One region of the Agromyces cucurbitae genome, then DNA from elsewhere that is predicted to be linked to it. Evidence: predicted binding sites of a transcription regulator. Region 1 holds the regulator's gene; each other region holds the start of a gene.

What was found. Region 1 encodes LexA, which represses DNA repair genes until DNA is damaged. Its sites were predicted from a motif close to TCGAACANNTGTTCGA; they were not measured.
Region 2: a site for LexA is predicted at 2,057-2,072, ahead of AC3RJ6_RS17045 (Rv2578c family radical SAM protein). Genes of this name have one in related genera too.
Region 3: a site for LexA is predicted at 2,298-2,313, ahead of uvrA (excinuclease ABC subunit UvrA). Genes of this name have one in related genera too.

What each region holds. Positions count from the first base shown of each region.
Region 1 is NZ_JBYRES010000004.1:31,531-36,101, reverse strand. Features, by position in the region: gene metE (5-methyltetrahydropteroyltriglutamate--homocysteine S-methyltransferase) at 1-1,649, shown strand, start outside; gene AC3RJ6_RS14735 (alpha/beta fold hydrolase) at 1,801-2,550, shown strand; gene lexA (transcriptional repressor LexA) at 2,597-3,283, opposite strand; gene AC3RJ6_RS14725 (LysM peptidoglycan-binding domain-containing protein) at 3,542-3,886, shown strand; gene AC3RJ6_RS14720 (histidinol-phosphate transaminase) at 4,032-4,571, shown strand, end outside.
Region 2 is NZ_JBYRES010000004.1:562,866-567,436, forward strand. Features, by position in the region: gene AC3RJ6_RS17040 (sensor histidine kinase) at 1-830, opposite strand, end outside; gene AC3RJ6_RS17045 (Rv2578c family radical SAM protein) at 963-2,048, opposite strand; gene AC3RJ6_RS17050 (ABC-F family ATP-binding cassette domain-containing protein) at 2,150-3,931, opposite strand; gene AC3RJ6_RS17055 (malate:quinone oxidoreductase) at 4,261-4,571, opposite strand, start outside.
Region 3 is NZ_JBYRES010000003.1:323,534-328,104, reverse strand. Features, by position in the region: gene uvrA (excinuclease ABC subunit UvrA) at 1-2,243, opposite strand, end outside; gene uvrB (excinuclease ABC subunit UvrB) at 2,363-4,429, opposite strand; gene coaE (dephospho-CoA kinase) at 4,439-4,571, opposite strand, start outside.

The sequences.
Region 1 (4,571 bases):
CGGCGGAGACCGCCTACTCCGCGCTGGGCGCCCTCGGCCGCCGCCCCGCCCTGTTCGTCGCCGCCCCGTACGGCGCGCTCGACGACGCGCTGCCGGTGCTCGCGGCCACGCGGGTGGAGGCCATCGGCCTCGACCTCGTGCGCGGCGCGGTGCCCACGGGCCTCGACGCGGCGACGGAGGCGGCACTCCGCACGAAGGCGCTCGTCGCCGGGGTCGTCGACGGCCACAACATCTGGCGGGGCGACCTCGCCGACGCGCTCGACCGCGCCGAGGCCCTGCGCGGTCTCGCGGCCGACGTGTCCGTGTCGACCTCGACCTCGCTGCTGCACGTGCCGCACGACGTCGCCGACGAGTCGCGGCTCGACGCGCGGCTCGTCGGCTGGCTCGCCTTCGCCGACCAGAAGGTCGGCCAGGTCGCGACGCTCGCCGAGGGTCTCGCGAACGGGCGCGACGCCGTCGCCGGACCCCTGGCCGAGGCATCCGCTGCCCTCGCCGACCGCACAGGGGCGCCCGGCGTGCGCGTGCCCGCGGTGCGCGAGCGCCTCGCCGCCCTCACCGACGACGACTTCACGCGCGGGGCTGAGGCCGAGCGCGTCGAGGCGCAGGCCGACCTGGGCCTGCCCGAGCTCCCGACGACGACGATCGGATCGTTCCCGCAGACGGGCGACCTCCGCACCGCACGAGCCCGCCTCGCTCGCGGCGAGCTCGAGGTCGACGCCTACGCCGCACTCATGCGCGACGAGATCGAGCGGGTGGTGCGCCTGCAGGAGGAGCTCGGCCTCGACGTCCTCGTGCACGGCGAGCCCGAGCGCAACGACATGGTGCAGTACTTCGCCGAGCTCCTCGACGGCTTCGCCGTGACCGAGCACGGTTGGGTGCAGTCGTACGGGTCGCGCTGCACGCGCCCGTCGATCCTCTGGGGCGACGTGTCGCGCCCGGCACCGATGACGGTCGAATGGTCGGCGTTCGCGCAGTCGCTGAGCGATCGGCCCGTGAAGGGCATGCTGACCGGCCCGGTGACGATCCTCGCGTGGTCGTTCGTGCGCGACGACCAGCCGCTCGGCGAGACCGCGCGCCAGGTCGCGCTCGCCCTGCGCGACGAGATCGCCGACCTCGAGCGGGCCGGCATCCGCATCATCCAGGTCGACGAGCCGGCGCTGCGCGAACTGCTGCCGCTCAAGCGCGCCGACCAGCCGGCGTACCTCGACTGGTCGGTCGGGTCGTTCACGCTCGCGACCGCCGCCGCGGCGCCCGAGACGCAGGTGCACACGCACCTCTGCTACTCGGAGTTCGGCGTCGTCATCGACGCGATCAGGGGACTTGATGCCGACGTCACCTCGATCGAGGCGGCCCGCAGTCGCATGGAGGTCGTCGACGACCTGGCCGCGAACGGCTTCGACCACGGCATCGGGCCGGGCGTCTACGACATCCACTCGCCGCGGGTGCCGTCGGCGGGCGAACTCCAGGAGCTGCTCGAGCGTGCGGCAGCGAGCATCCCGGCGGGGCGGCTGTGGGTGAATCCCGACTGCGGGCTGAAGACGCGCGGCTACGACGAGACGGTCGCCTCGCTCGCGAACCTCGTCGCGGCCACTCGCGCCGTGCGGGCCCGGCTCGAGGCCGACCGCGCGGCGGTCGCGGTCGCGAGCTAGGCGGGTTGCGGGCGGATGCCGCGAGCCGGCGTCCGCCCGTGCCCCCGGCGGCCGGGCCGGGGGATGGTTCGAGGCCGACGACCGGGCGATGCACGGCGGGTTCGCATGGTTCGCCGGGTCGATGCTCAGGCGCGCCGCGTACGGTCGTCGCATGCGACTCGCGGTTCACGAGACGGGCGCCGGCGCCCGGACGGCCATCCTCATCCACGGCATCATGTCGGACTCCCGGGCGTGGCATCGCGTCACCGGCGAACTCGAGGCGCAGGGGTTCCGGGTGCTGGCCGTCGACCTCGCCGGCCACGGACGCAGCCCGCGGGCGCGGCGCTACTCCCCGGCGGCGTGGGCCGACGACGTCGTCGAGACGGTCGCACCCATGCTCGACGGCCCGCCCGACGTGGTGCTCGGCCACTCGCTCGGCGGCCTCGTCGCGAGCCTCGTCGCCGACCGGCTCGCGCCGCGCACGGCGATCTACGTCGACCCCGCGTTCGCGTTCCCGAAGGGGCCGATGGGCCTCGCCTACAAGCTGTTCTTCGCGATCGCGCCGAGGCCCCGCCGCGGTGCGCTGGTGCGGATGAACCCGAAGTGGAGCGCGACCGACGTCGACATCGAGCTCGCGACGCTGCGCGACTGGGACAAGCGCACGATCCTCGGCTTCGCCGACACCCGGCCGCTCGTGCCGCCCGCGCGACTCGTCGCCCCCAGCCTCGTGCTGCTCGCCGAGCGGAGCCTGCTCATCACCGACCGGGTCGCGGCCGACCTGCGCCGCAGGGGAATGACGGTCGCCACGGTGCCGGGCACGGGGCACACGGTCTTCCGCGACGACCATGCGGGCTTCATGCACGCGATCGGCGAGTGGTTGCGATCGGTCGGCCAGTCCGCGGAGGCGGCCGCGTCCGTCTGACGACCGTCGGCTCGACCGGGGGCGTCCCCGAGCGGCTCGGTGCGGATCAGACCGTTCGCAGCACGGCGACGACCTTGCCGAGCACCTCGGCGTGGTCGCCGAGGATCGGCTCGAACGCGGTGTTGCGCGGCAGCAGCCAGGTGTGGCCGTCGCGCTGGCGGAAGACCTTGACGGTCGCCTCGCCGTCGAGCATCGCCGCGACGATCTCGCCGTTCTCGGCCGTGCGCTGCGAGCGCACGACCACCCAGTCGCCGTCGCAGATCGCGGCGTCGACCATCGAGTCGCCGACGACCTTCAGGATGAACAGCTCGCCCTTGCCGACGAGCTGCCGGGGGAGGGGGAACACCTCGTCGATCTGCTGCTCCGCGGTGATGGGCACACCGGCCGCGATGCGGCCGACGAGCGGCACCATGGCGGCGTCGGCGACGGGTGCCGGCTCGCCCGCCGACGGCGCGCGCTCGTCGAGGCCCGGCAGCTCGATGAGCACCTCGAGCGCCCTGGGCCGGTTCGGGTCGCGCCGCAGGTACCCGGCGAGCTCGAGCTGGTTCAGCTGGTGCGTGACGCTCGACAGCGACGACAGTCCGACGGCGTCGCCGATCTCGCGCATGCTCGGCGGGTAGCCGCGTGTGGCGACCGAACGCTGCACGACCTCGAGGATCGAGATCTGCTTCGCGCTCAGGCTCTTGCGGCGGCGTGCCCTGCCGGTCTCGCGCACGTCGTTGTCGCTCTTCACGCTCTCCGCCCCTCGTTGCGATCGCCCGCTGCGACCGGATGTCGGTGGTGTCTGCTGGACTCTTGCCAGACATTCGAAACTGTATCCGCCGCAGGCGGGCGCGGCAAACATCCGTTCGAGTGTGTCGCGAGATCGGATGCGGAGAAATCCGCGGGCCGGTGCTTGCAGTCGAAGATGTTCGAAGATATATTCGGAACAGAGATTCGCATCCGGCCCTCCCGGCCGAGGGCCGGATGCAGTCCACGCAGGAGGGGTGACATGAGCGCAGCGATCATGACGAGCGACTTCCCGGCCGAGGCGCGCACGCGCCTCCGGCTGACGCGTCGCGGGCGAGTCGTCTTCACGACGCTCGCCGCGCTTCCGATCGCCGTCTGGGTGTTCGCGTCGGCGTTGAACGCCGGCGGCGCGGCCGCCGACCTCTCCGGCGGAGGGTCGCTGCAGTACGTGACCGTCGACGCCGGCGCCTCCCTGTGGCAGATCGCCGAGTCGATCGCGCCGTCCGCCGATCCGCGCGACACGATCGCCGAGATCGTGCGGCTCAACCAGCTCGACGGTGCGACGATCGAGCCCGGCCAGCGCCTGGCGGTGCCGGCGGCCGAGTGACGCGGCCGCTTCGCGACGGGCGTCCGCAGCGCGAGAACGCCCGTGCGGCATGCAGCGCCCGCCGATGCGCGGCTCGCGGTGCCGCCGCCCGTCACACGGTGTCGCACGTCGTCGTCGCCGTGATCGGCGTGGCTAGGCTGGATCGGTGACGAGTCTCGACGACCTTCCCATCCGCGACGACCTTCGCGGTCGCTCTCCGTACGGCGCCCCCCAGAAGGCCGTGCCGGTCGCCCTCAACGTCAACGAGAACACGCATGCCATCCCCGAAGACGTCGCGCACGACATCGTCGCCCGCGTCGCCGCCGCGATCCTGCGACTGAACCGCTATCCCGATCGCGAGTTCACCGAACTCCGCGAGGCCTTGGCGCGGTATCTCGGCCACGCGCTCTCGCCCGACCAGATCTGGGCCGCCAACGGCTCCAACGAGGTGCTGCAGCAGGTGCTGCAGGCCTTCGGCGGACCGGGCCGCTCGGTGCTCGGGTTCTCGCCGACGTATTCGATGTACTCGCTGCTCGCCTCGGGCACGGGCACCCGCTGGATCTCCGCGGAGCGGGACGACGACTTCGAGCTGAGTCCCGAGACCGCCGTGGCGGCCGTGCGCGAGCACGACCCCGATCTCGTCTTCCTGTGCGCCCCGAACAACCCCACGGGTACGCCGCTCTCGCTCGACACGGTCCGCGCGGTC
Region 2 (4,571 bases), 530 kb from region 1:
CCGCCGGGTCTCGCGGCCACGGGCGCGGTGGGCCGCGCGGCCGCTCTCGTACCCGTCGTCGGCCCGGCGTGGTCGATGGCCCAGTCACGACCGACGATGAGGCCGAGGTCTTGCCTGATGCCGGCGCGGAGACGCTCGTCGACGGCACCCGAGCCGGCGGCGGCGATCGCGATGAGGTGACTGAGCGCCGTGTCGTGCAGTCGGGCGGTCGCCCGCAACTCGTAGTCGTGGCGGATCGCGAGCTCGCGCGTCTGCTGGCTCGCCCGGTGCAGCCCGGTCTCCTGTCGCGCGTCGGAACGTCGAGAGATGCCGTCGAAGACCCGCACCACGAGGAGGATGCCGAAGGCGGCGGCCGCGGCGGTGTTCGGCTGGTACACGCCGCCGACGATCGCGACGCCGAGGAACATCGCCGCCTCGCCGAGCGCGTATCCGAGGGTCGCCCACACGATCGCGATGAGCGACCCGGTGCCGGCGCCGCCGACGAGCAGCAGCGCGATGCGGGGCAGGGCGAGCAGGGCGTTGTTCGTCGACTCGAAGCCGCCGGGTCGCATGATGATCACGGTGAGCGCGATGACGACGCCGGTGCCGACAGCGAGCGCGAGCACCGTGAGCGTGACCGTGGGGAAGCGCGCGACGGCGGCCAGAGCGAGTGCCATGACCGCGGAGAACGCGGCGCCCGCCCAGCCGCCGGGGGCATCGCCGACGGTCGCGACGATGATGCCGACCGACATCGAGATGGCGAGGCACGCGAAGGCGGCGCAGTGGCCGGCGAAGGCGAGCGCGCGGCTCAGGCTGTCGCGTGCGAGGTGCCCCGGCAACCCCAGGCTCATCGTGAACCTCCACAACTCGCGACGCCGGCCCGATCACGCCATCTGGATCGGGCTCTGCGAATTATCCCAGTTCTGCGCGCTTCCGCGCATCCGGGCAGGTTCGCGATCGTGTTCGCGCACGGTGACGGTCGCTCAGAACAGCATCGCGGGATCGCTCGGCGCCGCGATCTCGAGCGGGAGTTCGGCGCCCGACCGCGGTGCCGACGGACGTGTGCCGCCGCGCAGTGCGGATGACCGGACTCCGCCCGTGACCGGGTCTTCCATGCCGCGGGTGAGGCCGTGCGCACGGATGAGCGGCTGCATGCGCTGCCCGAGCCACCGCCGGTACTCCTTCGGCGCATAGGCGTTGTTGCCGTAGTACATCGACCGGTATTTCGAGACGAGTTCTGGGTGTTCGCGCTCGAGCCACTGCATGAACCACGGCTTCACGGCACCGCGCAGGTGCAGCGCCGTGTACAACACGCTCGAGGCGCCCGCCGCCTTGGCTTGCCGGAGCGCCTCGTCGAGATGCGCCCTGGTGTCGGTGAGGTACGGCAGGATCGGCATGAGGAAGACCGCGCAGTCGAGACCGGCCTCGCGCACCGCGGTGACCGTCGCGAGCCTCGCCTTCGTCGAGGGCGTGCCCGGCTCGATCGACTGCTGCAGCTCGTGGTCGTAGACCGCGATCGACATCGCGACGTCGACGGTCACGTGTTCGGCGGCCGCCGCGATCTTGGGCAGGTCGCGCCGCAGCAGTGTGCCCTTCGTCAGGATGCTGAACGGCGTGCCGCTCGTCGTGAGCTCGTCGATGATGCCCGGCATGAGCTCGTAGCGACCCTCGGCCCGCTGGTACGGATCGGTGTTCGTTCCGAGCGCGACCGACTCGTGCCGCCACGACGGACGCGCGAGCTCGCGCCGCAGCACCTCGGCGACGTTCACCTTCACGATGATCTGCCGATCGAAGTCGTCGCCCGCGTCGAGGTCGAGGTAGCTGTGGGTCGGGCGGGCGAAGCAATAGACGCACGCGTGACTGCACCCCCGATAGGGGTTGATGGTCCACCCGAACGGCATCATCGACTGGCCCGGCACCCGGTTCAGCGCCGACTTCGCGAGGATCTCGTGGAAGGTGATGCCCGCGAACTCGGGCGTCTGCACCGAGCGCACGAGGTTGTTGAGCCGTGCGAGGCCGGGCAGCGCGTCGACCTGGTCGACACCCAGTTCCTGCCCGCTCCACCTCACCGATCCATTCGAACATGTATTCGAATCGTGCGCAACCTGATGTCTGAATTCCTCGAACGACGGGGTGGATGCCTCGGGGCGACGCCGAGGCATCCACCGGGTCAGCCCGTGACCGAGGTCGGCACGGCGGCCCCCGCGTGCAGCTCGAGCCGCTCCCCCGCCCACCGCCGGCGCAGCCAGCGGTCGTGGCTCGCGATGACGACCGCCCCGGGGTAGCCGCCGAGCGCGTCCTCGAGGTCGGTCGCGAGTGCGAGCGAGAGGTGGTTCGTCGGCTCGTCGAGCAGGAACACGTGCGGCGGCCGTGCGATCACGAGCGCGAGCGCGAGGCGTCGCTGCTGCCCGACCGAGAGCGCCCCCACCGGCCGATCGAGGTCGCGCAGGGCGATGAGCCCCAGGCCCGCGAGCGGCACCTGTTCGGCCCGCCGCTCGCCGAGCACCCGCTCGTACAGGGCGCGCGGGGTCGCCGAGGGGTCGGCGAAACGCACGTCCTGCTCGAGCAGCTGCACGCGGAGGCCCTTGCGCCGCCGCAGCGTGCCGCGGTCGGGCGCGAGCTCGCCCGCGAGCACGCCGAGCAGGGTCGACTTGCCCGCGCCGTTCGCACCGGTGACGAGCAGCCGGGCGAGCGGCGCGAGGTTCAGCTCATCGATGCGCAGGCGCCCCTCGACGACGACGTCGCCGAGCTGCACGAGCGAGCCGGCCTCGTCCTCGAGTGCGTGCGACCCCGTCGGGATGCCCGCGAACGCGAGCGGTGCCGGCGGCTTGGGCAGCTGCTCGCGCTCGAGCACCTCGAGGCGCTGCTCGGCGTTGCGCACCCGTCGGGAGACCGTACGGGCGACGTTCTCGCCCTTGAAGTGCCGGATGTACTTGTCGTTGTCGGTCGCGGCCCGCCCGTAGGCGACGTTGCGCGCGGTCTCGGCGACGGCAGCGCGGAGACGCTTCAGCTCCTCCTGCTCGTCGTCGTACTGGTGCTGCCAGCGCGTGCGCTCATCGGCCTTGACCGCGAGGAACTCGCTGAACCCGCCGCCGAACACCGTGCCGCCCGACGCACTCAGCACGTCGCCCCGGTTGACGTTGCGACGGCCCACCCCGTCTCGCCCGATGCCCTCGGCGGCCGCGTGCGCCGCGGCGATCGCGCCCTGCCGGCCCGGGTCGAGGTCGATCAGGCCCGTGGCGGCCCGGTCGAGGAAGGCGCGGTCGTGGCTCGCGAACAGCACGGGCCCCCGCCAGGCGCGAAGCCGAGACTCGAGGAAGTCGGCCGCGTCGTCGTCGAGGTGGTTCGTGGGCTCGTCGAGCAGCAGCCCCTCGGGAGCCGACAGCAGCAGCGCCGCGAGGGCGAACCGCGAGCGCTGCCCGCCCGAGAGCTCGTCGATGCGCCGGTCGAGCGAGAGTCCGGCGACGCCGAGCCCCTCGAGCAGCTCGTCGCGTCGCGACTCGGCCGACCAGACCTCGGCCCGCTCGGCCGCGTCGAGCGCCGCCGAGTACCGGGCCGATGCCGCATCGGCATCGTCGGCGCCGAGCGCGGCGGCCGCGTCGTCGAGCTCGCGCTCGATCGCGCGGACCTCGGCGAGGGCCGCCTCGAGCACGAGCCCGACGCGCTCGTCGGGGGCGAACGGGACCTCCTGTTCGAGGAGCCCCGTGCGGCGCGGCCGCGTCAGCCTGCCCGAGACGGATGCCTCGTCGGGAAGCCCGACGGACGAGGCATCCGTACCCCCGGCGAGCAGCCTGAGGAGCGTCGACTTGCCCGCCCCGTTCTCGCCGATGAGGCCGACCCGCTGGCCGGGTGCCACGGAGAAGCCGAGATCGGTGAAGATGCGCCGATCGGGATAGGAGACCGAGAGTCCGTCGGCCCGGAGATGGTTGGAAGTGGAAAGCTGTACCGGCATGGGAGACCGCCCTTCGCGGGAGGCCTCCGAACGGTCGACGCCCTGGCGGCGACAGGCGGTTCACCCGGCGCACCGGCGACGGGCGACGCTCGCGCGTCGCCCCGCATGCCGGCCGCGGTCGCGGCGACCGTTCGGAGGCGGAGAGTGGAGTCCCGCCGGGCATTGCCGAGATGGGTGCGCACAGCGCCGTCGCGATCAGTGGAGGTTCGTCAACCTCACGAGCACACCCGTTGTCTACGGCGCCTCAGGCGCGGGACGATGGGATGTACTCACTTCATAGCGGGAACGACCGTAGCAGACGGTCGTTCCCGAACGCAAGGGCGGGGTGCTCAGGCCGTGAGGCCGAGCACCTCGGCGGTCGACTTCAGCGACGCCTCGGCGGCCGCCGGGTCGTCGGAGAGGCGCGTGCCGTAGCTCGGGATCATCTCGCGCAGCTTCGGCTCCCACTCGGCGATGCGGTCGGGGAAGCAGCGGCCGAGCAGGTCGAGCATGATCGGCGCGGCCGTCGAGGCGCCCGGCGAGGCGCCGAGCAGGCCCGCGATCGTGCCGTCGGCTCCCGTGATGACCTCGGTGCCGAACTGCAGCACGCCGCCCTTCTTGCCGTCCTTCTTCATCACCTGCACGCGCTGGCCCGCGGTGA
Region 3 (4,571 bases), on a different contig from region 1:
TTGACGTTGAAGCTGAAGCGACCGGGCAGGTAGCCGCGGGCCTTCGCCTCGGTCGTCTCGGAGAACAGCGTGCGGATGCGGTCGAAGACGCCCGTGTAGGTGGCCGGGTTCGATCGCGGCGTACGCCCGATCGGCGCCTGGTCGACGTGCACGACCTTGTCGAGGTGCTCGAGGCCTGCCACACGACGGTGCTTGCCGGGCACCTTGCGCGCACCGTTGAGCCGGTTCGCGAGCACCCGGTAGAGGATGTCGTTCACGAGCGAGGACTTGCCCGACCCGCTGACGCCGGTGACCGCGGTGAAGGTGCCGAGGGGGAACTCGACGTCGACGCCCCGCAGGTTGTTCGCCGCCGCGCCCTCGACCGAGATCATGCGCTCGGGGTCGACGGGTCGCCGCCTCGCGGGGATCGCGATCTCTCTACGCCCGGAGAGGTAGTCGCCCGTGAGCGACCGGGTGTTCTTCAGGAGGTCGTTGTAGCTGCCGGAGTGCACGACCGTGCCCCCGTTGACCCCCGCGCCCGGCCCGATGTCGACGATCCAGTCGGCGGTGCGGATCGTGTCCTCGTCGTGCTCGACCACGATGAGCGTGTTGCCGAGGTCGCGCAGGGCCACGAGCGTGTCGATGAGGCGGCGGTTGTCGCGCTGGTGCAGGCCGATGCTCGGCTCGTCGAGCACGTAGAGCACGCCCGTGAGGCCCGAGCCGATCTGCGTCGCGAGCCGGATGCGCTGCGCCTCGCCGCCCGACAGCGTGCCGGCGGCACGTGCGAGGTCGAGGTAGCTGAGCCCGACGCGGATGAGGAAGTCGAGCCGGAGCTTGATCTCGCGCAGCACCTGCGCACCGATGGCCTGCTCCCGGTCGGTGAGCTCGAGCCGGTCCATGAAGGCGCGGGCGTCGGTCAGGCTGAGGAGCCCGACGTCGGCGATGCTGTGGTCGTGGATGAGCACCGAGAGCACCTCGGGCTTCAGACGCTTGCCGTCGCACACGGGACACGGCACCTCGCGCAGGTACTCGGCCCAGCGCGCGCGCTGCACATCGGTCTCGGCCTGCAGGTACTGCCGCTCGATGTACGGCACGACGCCCTCGAAGCCGGACGTGTAGCTCATCTCGCGGCCGTACCGGTTGCGCCAGCGGACCTTGACCTCGAAGTTCTGCCCACGCAGGACGGCCTGCTGCGCCTCGTCGGGAAGTTCGGCCCACGGGGTGTCGAGCGAGAAGCCGAGGTCGCGGGCGAGCCCGTCGAGCAGCTTCTCGTAGTAGTTGTAGAGGCTCTTGCCCTGCGAGGTCCACGGCAGGATGACGCCGTCGGCGATCGAGAGTGCGGGGTCGCCGAGCAGCAGCTCCTCGTCGACCGACATGCGCGTGCCGAGGCCCGAGCACTCGGGGCACGCGCCGAACGGGGCGTTGAACGAGAAGGTGCGGGGTTCGATCTCGGTGAGCTGGATCGGGTGCTGGTTCGGGCACGACAGCTTCTCGGAGAAGGTGTGCCAGGCATCGGGGCCCGCTTCGTCGACGAAGTTGACCTGCACGAGCCCGTCGGTGAGGCGGAGCGCGGTCTCGAGCGAGTCGGTGAGTCGACCGAGCACGTCGGGCCCGGCCACGAGGCGGTCGATCACGACCGAGATGTCGTGCTTGACCTGCTTCTTCAGCTTCGGCGGCTCGTCGAGGCGGATGACCTCGCCGTCGACGACGGCACGGGAGTAGCCCTGCGCGGCCAGCTCGCGGAAGAGGTCGACGAACTCGCCCTTCTTCTTCGACACGACGGGACTCAGCACCTGGAAGCGGGTGCCGGCCTCGAGCTCCATCAGCCGGTCGGCGATCTGCTGCACGGTCTGGCGCTGGATCTTCTCGCCGCAGACCGGGCAGTGCGGCACGCCGATGCGCGCCCACAGGAGTCGCATGTAGTCGTAGATCTCGGTGATCGTGCCGACCGTCGATCTCGGGTTGCGGTTGGTCGACTTCTGGTCGATCGAGACGGCGGGGCTCAGGCCCTCGATGAAATCGACGTCGGGGCGGTCGACCTGGCCGAGGAACTGGCGGGCGTAGGCCGACAGCGACTCGACGTACCGGCGCTGGCCCTCGGCGAAGATCGTGTCGAACGCGAGCGACGACTTGCCCGAGCCCGACAGCCCGGTGAACACGACCATCGCGTCGCGCGGGATCTCGACGTCGACGTTGTGCAGGTTGTGCACGCGGGCACCGCGGACACTCAGGCGCGAATGGGCATCGAGACGTGAAACTGGCACCCTTCGAGTCTAGAGAGAGCCACCGACACTGCCGCCCCGAACGATCCGCTGTGGGCGAACAGATGTTCGAATCCCGGGTGCCCCGGCTCCGGCCTTCCGGCTCCCGTGGTCGCTCGGAGTCAGCCCAGGTGGCCCGCCTTCTCCATCTGCCGGAGCTCGCGCTTGAGCTCGGACACCTCGTCGCGCAGTCGAGCCGCGAGCTCGAACTTGAGCTCGCCTGCGGCCTCGAGCATCTGGTCGTTGAGGTCGCGGATGAGCTCTTCGAGGTCGTTCGCCCCCTCGGCAGCGATGCCCTCGGTGCGGAGGTTCGGAACCGGCGACTTCTTGCGGCCCTCGCGGCCCGCGAGGAGCGCCGCGGTGTCGGCCTCTTCGCGCGCGAGCACCTCGGTGATGTCGGCGATGCGCTTGCGCAGCGGCTGCGGGTCGATGCCGTTGACGCGGTTGTACTCGAGCTGCTTGTCGCGACGACGGGTCGTCTCGTCGATCGCCTGCTTCATCGAGTCGGTGAGGACGTCGGCGTACATGTGCACCTCGCCCGACACGTTGCGCGCCGCGCGCCCGATCGTCTGGATGAGCGAGGTCGACGACCGGAGGAACCCCTCTTTGTCGGCGTCGAGGATCGACACGAGCGACACCTCGGGCAGGTCGAGGCCCTCTCGCAGCAGGTTGATGCCGACGAGCACGTCGTAGACGCCCGCGCGCAGCTCGGTGAGCAGCTCGACGCGCCGCAGCGTGTCGACGTCGGAGTGCAGGTATCGTACGCGCACCCCGGCCTCGGTGAGGAAGTCGGTGAGCTCCTCGGCCATCTTCTTCGTGAGCGTGGTCACGAGCACCCGCTCATCGCGCTCGGCGCGCGTGCGGATCTCTTCGAGCAGGTCGTCGATCTGACCCTTCGAGGGCTTGACGACGATCTGCGGGTCGACGAGCCCCGTCGGGCGGATGATCTGCTCGACGACGCCGTCGGCGATGCCCATCTCGTAGCGCCCGGGGGTCGCCGAGAGGTAGACGGTCTGGCCGACGCGGTTCTTGAACTCGTCCCACTTCAATGGTCGGTTGTCGAGTGCGCTCGGCAGCCGGAACCCGTGCTCGACGAGGGTGCGCTTGCGCGAGGAATCGCCCTCGTACATCGCGCCGATCTGCGGCACGGTGACATGCGACTCGTCGATGACGACGAGGTAGTCGTCGGCGAAGTAGTCGAGCAGGCAGTGCGGCGCCTCACCGGGCGCCCGGCCGTCGATGTGCCGGGAGTAGTTCTCGATGCCCGAGCAGAACCCGATCTGCTCCATCATCTCGAGGTCGAACGTCGTGCGCATGCGCAGTCGCTGGGCCTCGAGCAGCTTGCCCTCCCGCTCGAGCTCGGCGAGCCGTTCGTCGAGCTCGTCGCGAATGGTGCCGATCGCCCGCTGCATGACGTCGGTCGAGGCGACGTAGTGCGAGCCGGGGAAGACGGGCACCGCGTCGAGCTTGGCGACCACCTGGCCGGTGAGGGGATGCAGGCTGTAGAGCGCCTCGATCTCGTCGCCGAACATCTCGATGCGGATCGCGAGCTCTTCGTAGATCGGGATGATCTCGATCGTGTCGCCGCGCACCCGGAAGTTGCCGCGGGAGAAGTCGACGTCGTTGCGCTGGTACTGCATCGACACGAACTTGCGGATGAGCCAGTCGCGATCGACCCGCTGGCCCACCTGCAGCGGCATCATCGCACCGAGGTACTCTTCGGGTGTACCGAGGCCGTAGATGCACGACACCGTCGATACGACGACGACGTCGCGACGGCTCAGCAGCGAGTTCGTCGTCGAGTGACGGAGCCGCTCGACCTCGGCGTTGATCGACGAGTCCTTCTCGATGAAGGTGTCGGTCTGCGGAACGTAGGCCTCGGGCTGGTAGTAGTCGTAGTACGAGACGAAGTACTCGACGGCGTTGTTCGGCAGCAGCTCGCGGAACTCGGTCGCGAGCTGGGCGGCGAGCGTCTTGTTGTGCGCGAGCACGAGCGTCGGACGCTGCACCTGTTCGATGAGCCAGGCCGTCGTCGCCGACTTGCCCGTGCCGGTCGCGCCGAGCAGCACGACGTCGGTCTCGCCCGCGTTGATGCGCCCGGCGAGCTCGGCGATCGCCTGCGGTTGGTCACCGCTCGGCTGGTACTCGCTGACGACCTCGAAGGGGCGGACTGAGCGCGTGGCCTGCATGCTCCAAGTCTAGGAGCGGCCTCCGACATCGCGGCCGGCGCGCTCGGCGGCGACACGCGCCCAGAGCGCGTCCGTCTGGCTCATCGTGTGCGCGAGCGAGCCGTCGGTGTCGATGATCACGTCGGCGATCGCGAGCCGCCGC